4 regions of the Agarivorans albus genome follow, and region 2 is predicted to be linked to each of the others. Evidence: predicted binding sites of a transcription regulator. Region 2 holds the regulator's gene; each other region holds the start of a gene.

Region 1 (3,155 bases), 1.4 Mb from region 2:
ACTACCGGGCGAAGATACTCTGCAAAGTGCTGAGCAATTAGCTTAGCTTCTCGCTTAACCAATAACGAAATGCCACCTCTCACAACAGCCCCAAGATAAGGGATACTTGCTAGGTTTTTCACATGTTTGTTTCGGATCATAAAGCGCTCTCAAAGCTTCAAACTTTCTAAACATAACATTTAGATTTTAGAAACAATTTAGAATTATAAAAGGCAGGCTTGCAGAAAAAACAAAGCGCAGAACTAGGCTGCGCTTTGGATGTACAATGCTAAAACTTAGCGACTTTTAATTAAGCATTATGCGCGGCGACGAACAGCTGCCAAGCCTAATAGACCTAATCCAAAGATAGCTAATGTTCCTGGCTCTGATACTTGTGCAGCAGAGATAGCGAAACCAGCTTTCAATTCGTTAGTTTTATCTTCTTCTGTAAGGAAGCCAATACAAGTTGCGTTTGGTCCACAATCAATATCACCTAATACTTCTAAACCTTGTAGGCGAGTAGTTAGGGTGTATACATAGTCATCGTAACCTGGAATTGGTAGTACGAAGCTATTTGTTAAGTAAATGTCATCACCCACTTCTGTGTATGTAACATCTGGACCCAACACGATAGTGAATAAGTCAGAACAGCCTTCTTGGTTAATACCGGCTTGTCCTACCAACTGAGTTGGCTCGTACTTACAAACATTGTTAGTTGGTGTGTTGTAGGTTTCTTCAAAAATCACACCGAACTGAAGTACAGGTGCTGGAGCTAATGGGAAAGCAACAGGTGCTGTAGGTGCAAGGAACAAACCATCAAACAATGTAGCTGCTACTAGAGTATCACCAGTTACACCCCAGTTTTCGTGTACAAGGCCAGTACCTTCTGAAAATGCTAGAGCACCAACACCATCTACAACACTGGTAGTCACAGTACCTGATTTAGAATCTTCAATATTCAAAGCACTTTTCTTAAGATCTGGGTTTTCAGCAGCGTACGGGTCACCCCAAGCAAGAGACTTAGGAAGCTCGCCACCAAAAAGTGGGTCAAAATCATCTAAAGTTTCGCCAGTTGCATCAATACCCGTTGGGTCAATTGAACCAGCATCAGAAGTCCACTGATCGAAACCAGCTTCGTTTAGGTAATCCCAGTCAGTGATAAGAGCAGCGTTAGCAGAGATGCTTGCAAAACCTAAGCTAGCCGCCAAGCATGTAAGTTTTAATTTGTTCATGTCACCCATCCATTTGGTCAGTACGATTCGAAATACAAGTCATACAAAGCAATCTAGGTGCCAACTTTAAAAAACCTTTAAAAGCAGTAGCTTAAGAAATAACCAAATCATTGAAGTAAATAGGATGTAAAAATTACTGACACAAAAACCCATTATGTTTACCACCGTAAAAGATCCTTAAGATCCTTAAGATCCTTAAGATCCTTGTTCTAAAGCTTAATGTATGAAGATTACCCTTACTAAATCCAATTAACGATTTACCTTGGACCAACAAACAACATTCTGCTGTTAAGTTGCTAAGCACTATAAAGGTAGATGAGAAAGCAGAACCTTCGAACAAGACAGTTACGATTGAGAATTTGAGCTTTGGAAGTGAGAGTTTCTTGAAGGAAATAAAAAATTACTGCTGCGAAAGCGCAGCAGTAATTATATAAGAGCAGCTAATTAAGCGCGGCGACGAACAGAAGCCAAACCTAGCAAACCTAAGCCAAAGATAGCTAAAGTACCTGGCTCAGTTACTTGAGCAGCAGAAATAGCGAAAGCTGCCTTTAATTCGTTCTTCTGGTTTTCTTCAGTTAAGAAACCAATACATGTAGAGTCAGGACCACAATCTAGATTATCTAATACAGTTAAGCCTTGAAGACGAGTAGTTAAGGTATACACGTAATCGTCAAAACCAGGAATTGGTAGAATGAAGCTGTTTTGAAGGTAGATATCGTCACCAACTTCAGTAAACGTAACTCCGTCATCTAGTACCAATGTGAATAAGTCAGCACAACCAGCTTCATTAATGCCAGCTTCACCTACTTTAGTATCACCGTATTTACAGGTGTCATTAGTAGGAGTGTTGTACGTTTCTTCAAACAATACATCAAACTCAAGAACCGGCGCAGGAAGTGCAGGGCCAACAAAAGGAGCTAGAGGTTGCAGAAACAAGCCATCAAACAAAACTGCTGAAGACAAAGTATTGCCAGTTACACCCCAGTTTTCATGGGTAAGGCCTGTACCTGTTACGAAATCCAATGCACCAACACCGTCAACTACACTTGTACTTACTTGACCAGACTGAGCGTCGTCAATCTCAAGTGAACTTTTGATAAGTTGAGGATTTACAGCGCCGTATGGTGTACCCCATGCAAGGCTTTTAGGTAACTCACCACCAAAAAGAGGATCAAACTCATCGGCTGTTGCGCCGCCGGTATCAATACCTAGTTGGCCAGCGTTTGAACTCCACTCTTTAAAACCCGCATCATTCGAGTAATTCCATTCAGTGATTAGTTCAGCGTTAGCAGAAATACTTGCAAATCCTAGGCCTGCAGCCAAGCAAGTAAGTTTCAATTTGTTCATTTCACCCATCCAATTTGGTAATAGCGTTTAGATATAAAGACCGTGCATAAAGCAAAACTCGGGCCAAATATAATTAATCAATATTAACAAATAGTTATACTCTAAAAACAAATAAATCAATTATGATGTGTAAAACTTACTGACATAAAAAACGCTCAGCTTTCTTCTTTTAAAACTATCTTTTTGGCTATCTTAAATACCATTCGCTGCAAGGGATTACGATTACCCATTGGTCGCCACGTTTTCTTAAATCGATTTCGATAAGCATCAAAATGTAAACCGTAAGGTGCGGTAATTAGATCTCCACGATTAAGTAGGATTTTTAAAACATACGTACCCGCTATACCACCACACATCTTCACCGCCATAGGCATCGATGGTCCTTTTTTAGCGTGAAAATCTGCTCGACTAGGGTCAACTAGATAAGGGCGCTGCAACATTGCGGGGGATAAACCAATTAAGAACTTAATATATTGCTCGTTTTCACTAGTGGCATCTTCAAATCGAAAATACTCTTCGTAATTCATACTGCCAGGCATAAAACACAAAAATGCACAGCCCATACCTAACGGGGCAGCAGTAACTAAGGGGATCTTT
Region 2 (3,155 bases):
AACAAATTATTGTTGATGCTGACCGCCAGCAGGTCAATATCAAAGAAAACCGAGTCACCTTTTACAATAATGTTGTGGTGACTCAAGGCTCGATTAAAATGCACGCCGAAGAACTCAGTGTTATTGGTAGCGAAGAAAAAGGCAGCGAAGTAATGATCGCTAAAGGCGAACCCGCAACGTTTTATCAATTACTTGATAGTGGCAAGCCAATTGAAGCTGAAGCGAACGAAGTGCGTTACGACCTAAAAACCCAAACGCTAACACTCACCACCAATGCTCAACTCAAACAAGAAGAGAGCTTGGTAAAAGGTAAAATGATCAAATACAGCATCAACAAACAAGAAATGGTGGCACAAGGCGACGAAAATAGCCGTGTAACTACTATTTTCCTGCCTCAGCAGCTTGACGAACTAACGCCCAAGGAAGACCAGCAATAATGAGTACGCTAATTGCTGAAAACCTAGCTAAAGCCTACAAGGGCCGTAAGGTAGTTAAAAACGTTAGTCTAAATGTAGAAACCGGTAAAATTGTTGGCTTGTTAGGTCCAAACGGCGCTGGCAAAACAACCACTTTTTACATGGTGGTGGGCTTGGTGCCTCGTGACCAAGGCCGAATCCTCATCGATGATGACGATATTTCTAGTACAGCGATGCATACCCGCGCACGCAAAGGCATTGGCTACCTTCCGCAAGAAGCGTCCATCTTTCGCCGCTTATCTGTGGAGAAGAACATACTCGCCGTATTAGAGACCCGAAAAGACCTCGATAAAGAGCAACAAATTGGTGCATTAGACGACCTTCTTGAAGAGTTTCACATTGGCCATATTCGCAAAAATCTAGGCATGAGCTTATCGGGTGGTGAGCGTCGAAGGGTTGAGATTGCCCGAGCGCTAGCCGCCGCACCTAAGTTTATTTTGCTTGACGAACCCTTCGCAGGGGTAGATCCTATTTCTGTTATCGATATTAAAAAGATCATTGAACACCTACGTGATCGCGGTCTAGGTGTACTAATTACCGACCACAATGTTCGAGAAACTCTCGATGTTTGTGAGCATGCCTATATCGTTAGCCAAGGCGAATTGATAGCCTCAGGAAAGCCAGAAGAAATTCTCGAAAACGAACATGTGAAACGAGTTTATCTCGGAGAACAATTCAAGCTATAGTTAAAGTGCAAGTTTAAAAAAAGACAATAAGAAGAAGGAACAGCGGTAGTTAATGAAAGCATCTTTGCAGTTGCGTCTTGGTCAGCAGTTAACCATGACCCCCCAGTTACAACAGGCCATTCGCTTACTCCAGCTTTCAACACTGGATTTACAGCAAGAGATTCAAGAGGCTCTGGAAAGTAACCCTCTGCTTGAGGCGGATGAGTCTCACGCCAGTGATAGTGACGCAACCGACGCTAAATCTGCCAATGAGAAGTCTACCGAGGCCGAATCCACTGCGGACATAGACAACAGTCAAATTGAAGCAGGCGATGCCATTAATCAAGAAACTGTTTCTGACGACCTCCCTGTTGACTCTACTTGGGACGATATCTACAGCGCCAGTTCTGCCCCAGCCAGCTCATCTGGCAGCGCCGTGAGCGATGACAACGATATGTTGTTTCAGGGCGAAACTGTCGACTCTTTACAAGACCACTTATTGTGGCAAATGCAACTCACTCCATTTAGTGAAGTAGACCAAGCTATTGCTTTAGCCATTATTGATGCAGTAGATGAATCGGGCTACCTCACCCAAGACTGTGAGCAGCTACTAGAAGGCTTACGTTCAAGCGATAACAATGACTTAGATGTAGAGCTAGATGAAGTAGAAGCAGTACTTAAACGCATCCAACATTTCGATCCAGTTGGTATAGCAGCGCGCTCGCTGCAAGAGTGTTTACTAATCCAATTAAGCCGTTTTGCCGAAGACACCCCTTGGCTAAATGAAGCCAAAGATGTAGTTTCAAATCACATTGATGTATTAGCTAATCGCGATTTTCGTCTATTAGCCCGCAAAACCAAACTTAAAGAAGACCAGTTACGCGAAGTCATGCGTTTGATTCATACGCTTGAACCTCGACCAGGTAACGCGGTAGAGCCTAACCAAGCCCAGTATGTTATCCCGGATGTATCGGTTGTAAAACGCCAAGGCCGCTGGGTTGTAGAGCTCAACCCAGATGCAATGCCTAAGTTGCGTGTTAACTCCCACTATGCATCTTTAAGTAAAACCTCTACCAACGCTAACGATACCCAGTTTATTCGTAGCCACTTACAAGAAGCCAAGTGGTTTATTAAAAGTATCGAGAGCCGAAATGAAACCCTATTAAAAGTATCCAACTGCATTGTTCATCATCAACAGGCGTTTTTTGAATATGGCGAAGAAGCCATGAAGCCAATGGTACTGAACGATGTGGCAGAAGCTGTAGAAATGCACGAATCCACCATTTCCCGGGTAACCACCCAAAAATTCATGCATACACCTCGCGGCATCTTCGAGCTTAAGTATTTCTTTTCTAGCCATGTGGCTACCGATGGTGGAGGTGAGTGCTCATCAACCGCTATTCGTGCATTAATCAAGAAACTGGTAGCTGCCGAAAATACCAGTAAACCACTCAGCGACAGCAAAATTGCTGATATTTTGGCAGATCAGGGGATCAAGGTGGCAAGACGTACGATTGCTAAATATCGTGAGTCTTTAGCAATTCCACCTTCTAACCAACGTAAGAGCCTTATCTAAGGCCACTAAAAGGGGAAGATATCTATGCAAATTAACCTTACTGGACACCACGTAGAAATAACTGAATCTTTGAAAGAATATGTCCACACCAAGTTTGCCAAACTCACCCGACGATTCGATCAGATCAATAACGTTCACGTCATCCTCAACGTAGAAAAACTGAACCAAATTGCTGAAGCCACATTACATTTAAACGGCGGCGAAGTATTTGCAACCTCTGAGCATTCTGACATGTATGCCGCCATCGACAGCCTGATTGATAAACTTGATCGCCAAGTCATCAAACATAAAGAAAAACTTAACAAACGTTAGCCACCCCCATGCAACTAAATAAAGTACTTAGCTTGGACTGCACCCAAAGTGCAGTTCAATGCTCTTCAAAAAAACGCGCCCTAGAAATAGTAAGCGAACTGGCTGCCAAGCAGCTTGATACCACTA
Region 3 (3,155 bases), 1.1 Mb from region 2:
AATGTTAAACAAATAGCCTGATGAACCTTTAAAGTTAAAGCGTAAGGTTTGCGCACCAGCTTCTAAATTAAGGGTATTTTCTAGGGTAACCCAGTTTTGCCAGCCGCCTGTTCCTTTTACTTTTACCGTGGCTTTTTCGGCGTTGTTAGCAAGCACAACAAAGCGCCCACCATTAGTATCACTGGCTACTCGCGCAGAAAACGTGTATTCGCCAGCTGCTGGAACATCGATGGCGTATTCCACCCAGTCACCATTTTCAATATAACCAACATTGTTTCCGCCATCGGCATCGGCCGTAGGTTCTGTTTGTACCCCTTGCTGTTGGCTAAAGTTTTCGGCCTTTACTTTAATCGCCGCATTAGCCGCTGTGCTTAGGCTAGCCATAGCAACCAGGGCTGATGTCAGCAGTAGATTTTTAATATGCTTAGGTAATACGCTCATTGATTTGCTCCCTCATTATCTCTATCAAATTATGTTCTACGACCAAATATCGATATGGCTTGATACTGCGCTAAGCGGATGTTCAAAATTCGGCCTAAGGCCAAAACTACTCGCATTTATTTCATCAGTTAAATTTATTTAACAGAGATTATGTGAACGCTCACACTAGTGGGTAATTTAGTTAAAGCTTATAAAAAAACAGAACAGCTTAGCGGGATCAAAAAAGCCCCAAGTAAACTTGAGGCTTTCAATCAGATTTAAGCGAGAGTAACTTAGATGCGACGACGACGCGACACAATGACTAAAGCTAAGCCTAAAATAAATAGCATAAAGCTTGAGCTTTCGCTTACCACTGCGGGTACTTGCGGGGGAGTCCAATCAAAACCATGGCTATGAAACTCTCTACCACCTGTATAACTCTTGGCTGCGACACTTCCGTCAAATACAGCGCCACCAGTAATATCAGCATCTAAGGCTAGCACCGAACCTACAGTTGCTAAGTTATTGAAGTTGATTGATTCCGCTTCATAGAAGTTCCACAAAATATTCTCTGCGCCAAGGTTGCCTAAACCCGCATCAATGGCAAAGCCATTCCCAGTAAGGTTTACCCCACCAGCAATATCTACAATGCTACCAGATACGTTAATGATCACGGTTTCAGCTAAACCAGCATCTAAAGACAAAGAATTGTTTTGGGCGAAGATACTAGAAAAATCAACATCAAACACCGCCACGCTATCGCTACCAGCGTAGGACAAATGGCTACCACTTAATACTGCGTTACTCGTTAAGCCAGCGAAGTAAGCAGAGTCTGCTCTTAGTTCCGCTTCTACGGCAGCAAAAATAGCCTGCATATCCAGTTGATTCTTAGCGCTGATGCTTTGAACTGCTGAGCCGCCACCGTTAAGGTTAACATTGCCATTTACATTGTAGCTGCCGCCATAACTTAAGCTGCCAGCATTAAGGTTAATATTGGTAGCGTTAACGTCACCCACAACAGTCACGGTGTCTTTATTAATAACCGTGGTTTCTCGGGTTGCAAAAGTAGGCGAATGACCTGCAGCATTTAGATTGCCGCCAAGAAGAGTGCGACCTTCTACTTCTCCACCTTGGTAGTTGTAATCACCGGTAAGAATTAAGTTGTAGTCACTTAATACGCTGGCTTGAGAAGCAACAGACAAGGCCAATGAAAAGGTCACAAGCGTAAATCGACTTAACTTTGCAAAATACATAAAACATTTCCTACTACTACGGCAACGACCGAAAACTGATAACTATTTGACCAAGTTTATATTTTTCAAACACTTAGAAATACAAACTATTAAAACTGACAGCTTAAAAGCAGGAATTAGGCCAACTAAGTAAAAGCTATAATTTTCATGGCTTTATTCATGTGTATATATTATTAAACAATACAATAAGAGTTTGGTTGTAAAAAAATTCGACAAGATTGAAAAAGCAGTCTAGCTAGCAACGATACTCAGCTGGAAACCTTGCTTAAAGCTAGGCGAGAACTACGCTTAATATACGCTTTAGCTTTTTAATCAGCTGTGTTTATTACCAATAGAGAGTAACCATTATTTATTTGTTCCGTACCCTTTTCTGTTTAAGCCTACTGATAGTCAGTAACCAGAGCGCTGCTGAAAGCATCACTATAGCCAGCGGTGAGCACCCACCCTTCACCTCTCAATACCGCGATGATGAAGGTTTAATAAATGCCATTGTTAAAGCCTCGTTTGCTGCCGTAGAAACAGAGGTGAGTTTTCGTTATTTGCCCTGGCAACGCGCATTAAACTCCAGCCGAGTAGGTAGTTATGTAGCCACTTCTTATTGGGCGATTAAATCTGAGCGTCAAGAGCATTTCTTTCACTCCGAGCCACTTTGGTACGGTGGAAGCGTATTAGTTAGCTTAAATTCAACAGGGGAGTTCACCAGCCTAGCCAGTTTAAAAGGCAAAGTCGTAGGCGCCGTGCGAGGTTACACCTATACCGAAGATTTTTGGCTAAATGGTGACAAAGGCCTATATGAAATCGAAGAAGTGAATTCAGACTTACAAAACCTAAAAAAGCTGTTTGCCAAACGCATCGATGCATTTTTAATTGATAGAGTCGCCGCAACAACCCTTATAGACCGTTACTTAAGTCCTCAACAACGGGCAGTTTTGTGTATATCTAATAATGACGTAATGAGCAGTAGCGTGCATTTGCTCATATCACGTAAAACAGAAGGCGCCGCTAAGCTGCTTGAATCATTTAATCGTGGTTTAGCAACAATTGTTAACAACGGCCAATACCAACAAATAGCCGATCGTTATCCAATGATCACCCATGGCTTTTTAAAATAGTCCTTTCTCTGTTAGCTGTCGCTAATGAGCAACAGCTTAAACCCTGATTCTCAGCCCTTAAATAATATGAGATTAAAATTGATTAAAAAAATCAATTAAAACAATTAATTACAACTTTACATATTGATAATTAATTGCTCAAATCCTCGCTGACAAAAAACATTATAAAAAGTTAATCAATTTAAATACTCAACGCTAAGTACAAACGTTACAGACCAGACGACTGGTTTATCACTGATAAAGATAAGCCTTCTTTGCACTTTGTTGATCAAACAAACACAAGGAAAATCCAGTGAAACAACATAAACTCAAAGCGAGAAAGACCAAGGATTTAGTAGGCTTCTTATGCCTTGTCTTTTCTTTATTTGCC
Region 4 (3,155 bases), 2.3 Mb from region 2:
GCTGCCTAAACTAAATCCTGTTATCCGAGGTGTGGCACATATTCGTGGCCAAACTATTTCGGTCATTGATTTAAGTTCAGCCACTGGCGGGCGTCCAATAGAAGATGTGACCAAGTGTTTCATCATCATTTCAGAGTACAACCGTTCTGTGCAGGGCTTTTTAGTAGGCTCGGTCGAGCGTATTGTAAATATGAATTGGGAAGACATTTTGCCGCCGCCCAAAGGGGCAGGTAAGTTCAACTACCTGACAGCGGTAACAGAGGTTGAAAAAGAGTTAGTTTCTATTTTAGACGTTGAAAAGATTCTCGATGAAATTTCTCCGGTTGATACCACAGTAAGTAAAGAGATTGTTGAAGAAGCAGCCGCAAACGTTCAAATAGACAAAAAAGTATTGGTGGTTGACGATTCTTCGGTGGCGCGAAATCAAGTTAAGCGCGCGGTAACCTCCTTAGGGGTAGAAGCCTTACTTTGCCAAGATGGACGAGAAGCCCTCGAGCTGTTAACCACTATGGCTAAAGATGGTCCAATTACCGATCAAATTGCGCTGGTGATTTCAGATATTGAAATGCCAGAAATGGATGGTTACACATTAACGGCGGAAGTACGTTCTCATCCAGATTTAAAAGGTCTGCACATAATTTTACACACTTCCTTAAGTGGTGTATTCAACCAAGCTATGGTAAATAAAGTTGGCGCTAACGCCTTTATTGCTAAATTTAATCCAGATGAATTAGCTGCAGCTGTTCGTCAATCTTTATAGAGTGTGGATGCATTGAGAACCATAACAGATGATGTGTATAAACAGTTTTGTGGCTTTCTAGAGAAGCAGTGCGGAATTGTATTAGGTGACAACAAGCAATACTTGGTAAAGAGCCGTTTATCGCCATTAATGGCTCAGTACTCTGTAGCAAGCCTTACCGAACTAGTTCAAAAAGCCATGAGCCTACGTGAGCGCGATTTACGTGCGGCCGTGGTGGATGCTATGACCACTAATGAGACTCTGTGGTTTAGGGATACTTATCCATTTCAATTGCTCGGTGACAAACTCTTGCCGGAGTTCACAAAGTTATCTCGGCCAGTGAAGATTTGGTCAGCGGCAAGCTCCTCTGGCCAAGAGCCATACTCTATTATGATGACTTCACTGGAGTATCAGGCTAAACGCCCTGGAACCTTACCCATGGGGGTGCAGGTGGTGGGGACTGACATATCACCGTCAATGCTGGAGCATTGTAAGCGTGGTGAGTATGACACTTTAGCCTTGGCGCGCGGTTTATCGCCAGAGCGTAAACGTCAGTTTTTTGAAGCGACTACCGACGGCAGATTTCGAGTTAATGATAAAGTGCGTAAAAATGTTAGTTTTAGGCCGCTTAATCTCTTAGATAGTTACGCGTTAATGGGTAAATTCGATATCATTTTTTGTCGTAATGTTTTGATTTATTTTAACGCTGATGTGAAATCGAAGATCCTTAATCAGTTTGCTCAAGCATTAAACCCTAATGGATATTTAATGTTGGGTGCCTCTGAGTCTATTACCGGCCTGACCGATCGTTTTAATATGTTGCGTTGCCATCCCGGCATTGTTTATCAACTAAAATAAGCTAAACCCGAAGCGGCAGTAAATGGCAATAGTTGCCGCTTTACTTGCCGCTAGCATCACCCTGCCACTGTTATCTAGCATATCAATACAACTAAGTTCCTTAGTTAGCTGAACAAAAAGCGTCAAAAAAACTCTGGCACAGCTCTTGCTAAATATTCTTCGTGGAAGTGTAACGAGGTGTATATGGCAATAACATTTGATAAAGCATTAGGCGTTCATCAGCATACTGTAGGTGTAAGAGCCCGCCGTTCTGAAGTGATTGCAAGTAACATTGCTAATGCTGATACACCTAACTATAAAGCACGAGATATAGATTTTAATAAAGCATTTGCTGCCGCTAAAAGTAAGCAGAGTGGTGGAATGCACATTACTAATGAGCGCCACATCAGCGGCGGTAACAGCCAGTTTGCCGAACTAGGCTTTCAAGTGCCGGATCAACCAGACACCGGTGACGGTAATACCGTTGATGTACAAAAAGAGAAAGCCGCATTTATGCAGAATGGCTTGGAATATCAAGCAGGTATTAACTTTCTTTCAAGCAAATTTAGTGGCTTACGAAATGCAATTAAGGGAGGTCAATAATGAGCTTTTTTAATGTTTTTGATATTTCAGCTTCGGCCATGAAAGCGCAGTCGGTACGTTTAAATACCACTGCCAGTAACCTAGCCAATGCCGACAGTATTAGTTCAAGTATCGATCAAACGTATCGAGCAAGAAAACCAGTGTTTGAGGCTGAGTTAAATAAAGCATCTCAAGCACAAGTTGAATCTGCACAAGTTAAAGTAGCGGGCATAGTTGAATCAGATGCTCCGTTACGTAAAGAGTATTACCCAGAACACCCCATGGCTAATGAAGAAGGGTATATCTTCAAGCCAAACGTCAACGTTATTGAAGAAATGGCCGACATGATGAGTGCTTCTCGCTCCTATCAGGCCAATGTTCAAGTAACTGAAGCCGCTAAGCAAATGCTAAATAGCACGCTCAATCTGGGTAAAAGTTAAGGAGTAGCCAGTGTCTACTATTGATCCGTTACAAAATAATTATTGGCAACCAGAGTCGGTTGTTCCAGAGAGCAATAATAATCAGTCATTGGGGCAAGAAGACTTCTTCTCACTGCTTACTACTCAGTTGCAGTATCAAGACCCCAGTAAACCCGTGGATAACGCCGAGATGATTGCGCAAATGGCGAGCTTTCAGACTTCCGAGGGGATTGCTGAGCTTGGTACTAAGTTTGACACCATGAACTCGATCATGAATTCATCGGCTGCCTTGCAGGCGTCAACTTTAGTGGGCCAGAAAGTGTTAGTCCCGTTAGATTACGGACATAACGGTGGTACTGGTTTTGATGGTGTAGCGGTAACTGGTGCGGCAACAACCAATGTAAAAGTTTCGGTCGAGAACGCGGCGGGTGAAGTCGTCAAAGTTATCGATTTAGGTGAGGGAAGTGGCAACATGCCATTCTCTTGGGACGGCACCGATTCCAATGGGAATCCAATGCCAGAAGGTAAGTACAACATTAAAGTTAATGGTGTTCAAGGCGGTAAAGAGATCAGTTTAC

The links. Region 2 encodes sigma-54, which starts transcription at its own class of promoters, with help from an activator protein. Its sites were predicted from a motif close to GTTGGCACGNNNNTNGNNT; they were not measured.
Region 1: K5620_RS18480 (THxN family PEP-CTERM protein) is a predicted target of sigma-54. The motif match lies at 1,258-1,276, and genes of this name have one in related genera.
Region 3: K5620_RS19780 (choice-of-anchor A family protein) is a predicted target of sigma-54. The motif match lies at 1,781-1,799, and genes of this name have one in related genera.
Region 4: flgB (flagellar basal body rod protein FlgB) is a predicted target of sigma-54. The motif match lies at 1,730-1,748, and genes of this name have one in related genera.

The regions. Positions count from the first base shown of each region.
Region 1 covers NZ_AP023032.1:4,081,552-4,084,706, forward strand. Annotated here, with positions in the region: gene K5620_RS18475 (PEP-CTERM/exosortase system-associated acyltransferase) at 1-140, opposite strand, end outside; gene K5620_RS18480 (THxN family PEP-CTERM protein) at 297-1,211, opposite strand; gene K5620_RS18485 (THxN family PEP-CTERM protein) at 1,656-2,558, opposite strand; gene K5620_RS18490 (ThiF family adenylyltransferase) at 2,714-3,155, opposite strand, start outside.
Region 2 covers NZ_AP023032.1:648,997-652,151, reverse strand. Annotated here, with positions in the region: gene lptA (lipopolysaccharide transport periplasmic protein LptA) at 1-437, shown strand, start outside; gene lptB (LPS export ABC transporter ATP-binding protein) at 437-1,162, shown strand; gene K5620_RS03120 (RNA polymerase factor sigma-54) at 1,215-2,717, shown strand; gene hpf (ribosome hibernation promoting factor) at 2,742-3,029, shown strand; gene ptsN (PTS IIA-like nitrogen regulatory protein PtsN) at 3,038-3,155, shown strand, end outside.
Region 3 covers NZ_AP023032.1:4,366,260-4,369,414, forward strand. Annotated here, with positions in the region: gene K5620_RS19775 (carbohydrate-binding protein) at 1-441, opposite strand, end outside; gene K5620_RS19780 (choice-of-anchor A family protein) at 714-1,673, opposite strand; gene K5620_RS19785 (substrate-binding periplasmic protein) at 2,027-2,785, shown strand; gene K5620_RS19790 (DUF5060 domain-containing protein) at 3,078-3,155, shown strand, end outside.
Region 4 covers NZ_AP023032.1:2,909,778-2,912,932, reverse strand. Annotated here, with positions in the region: gene K5620_RS13100 (chemotaxis protein CheV) at 1-760, shown strand, start outside; gene K5620_RS13095 (CheR family methyltransferase) at 773-1,597, shown strand; gene flgB (flagellar basal body rod protein FlgB) at 1,781-2,179, shown strand; gene flgC (flagellar basal body rod protein FlgC) at 2,179-2,598, shown strand; gene K5620_RS13080 (flagellar hook assembly protein FlgD) at 2,609-3,155, shown strand, end outside.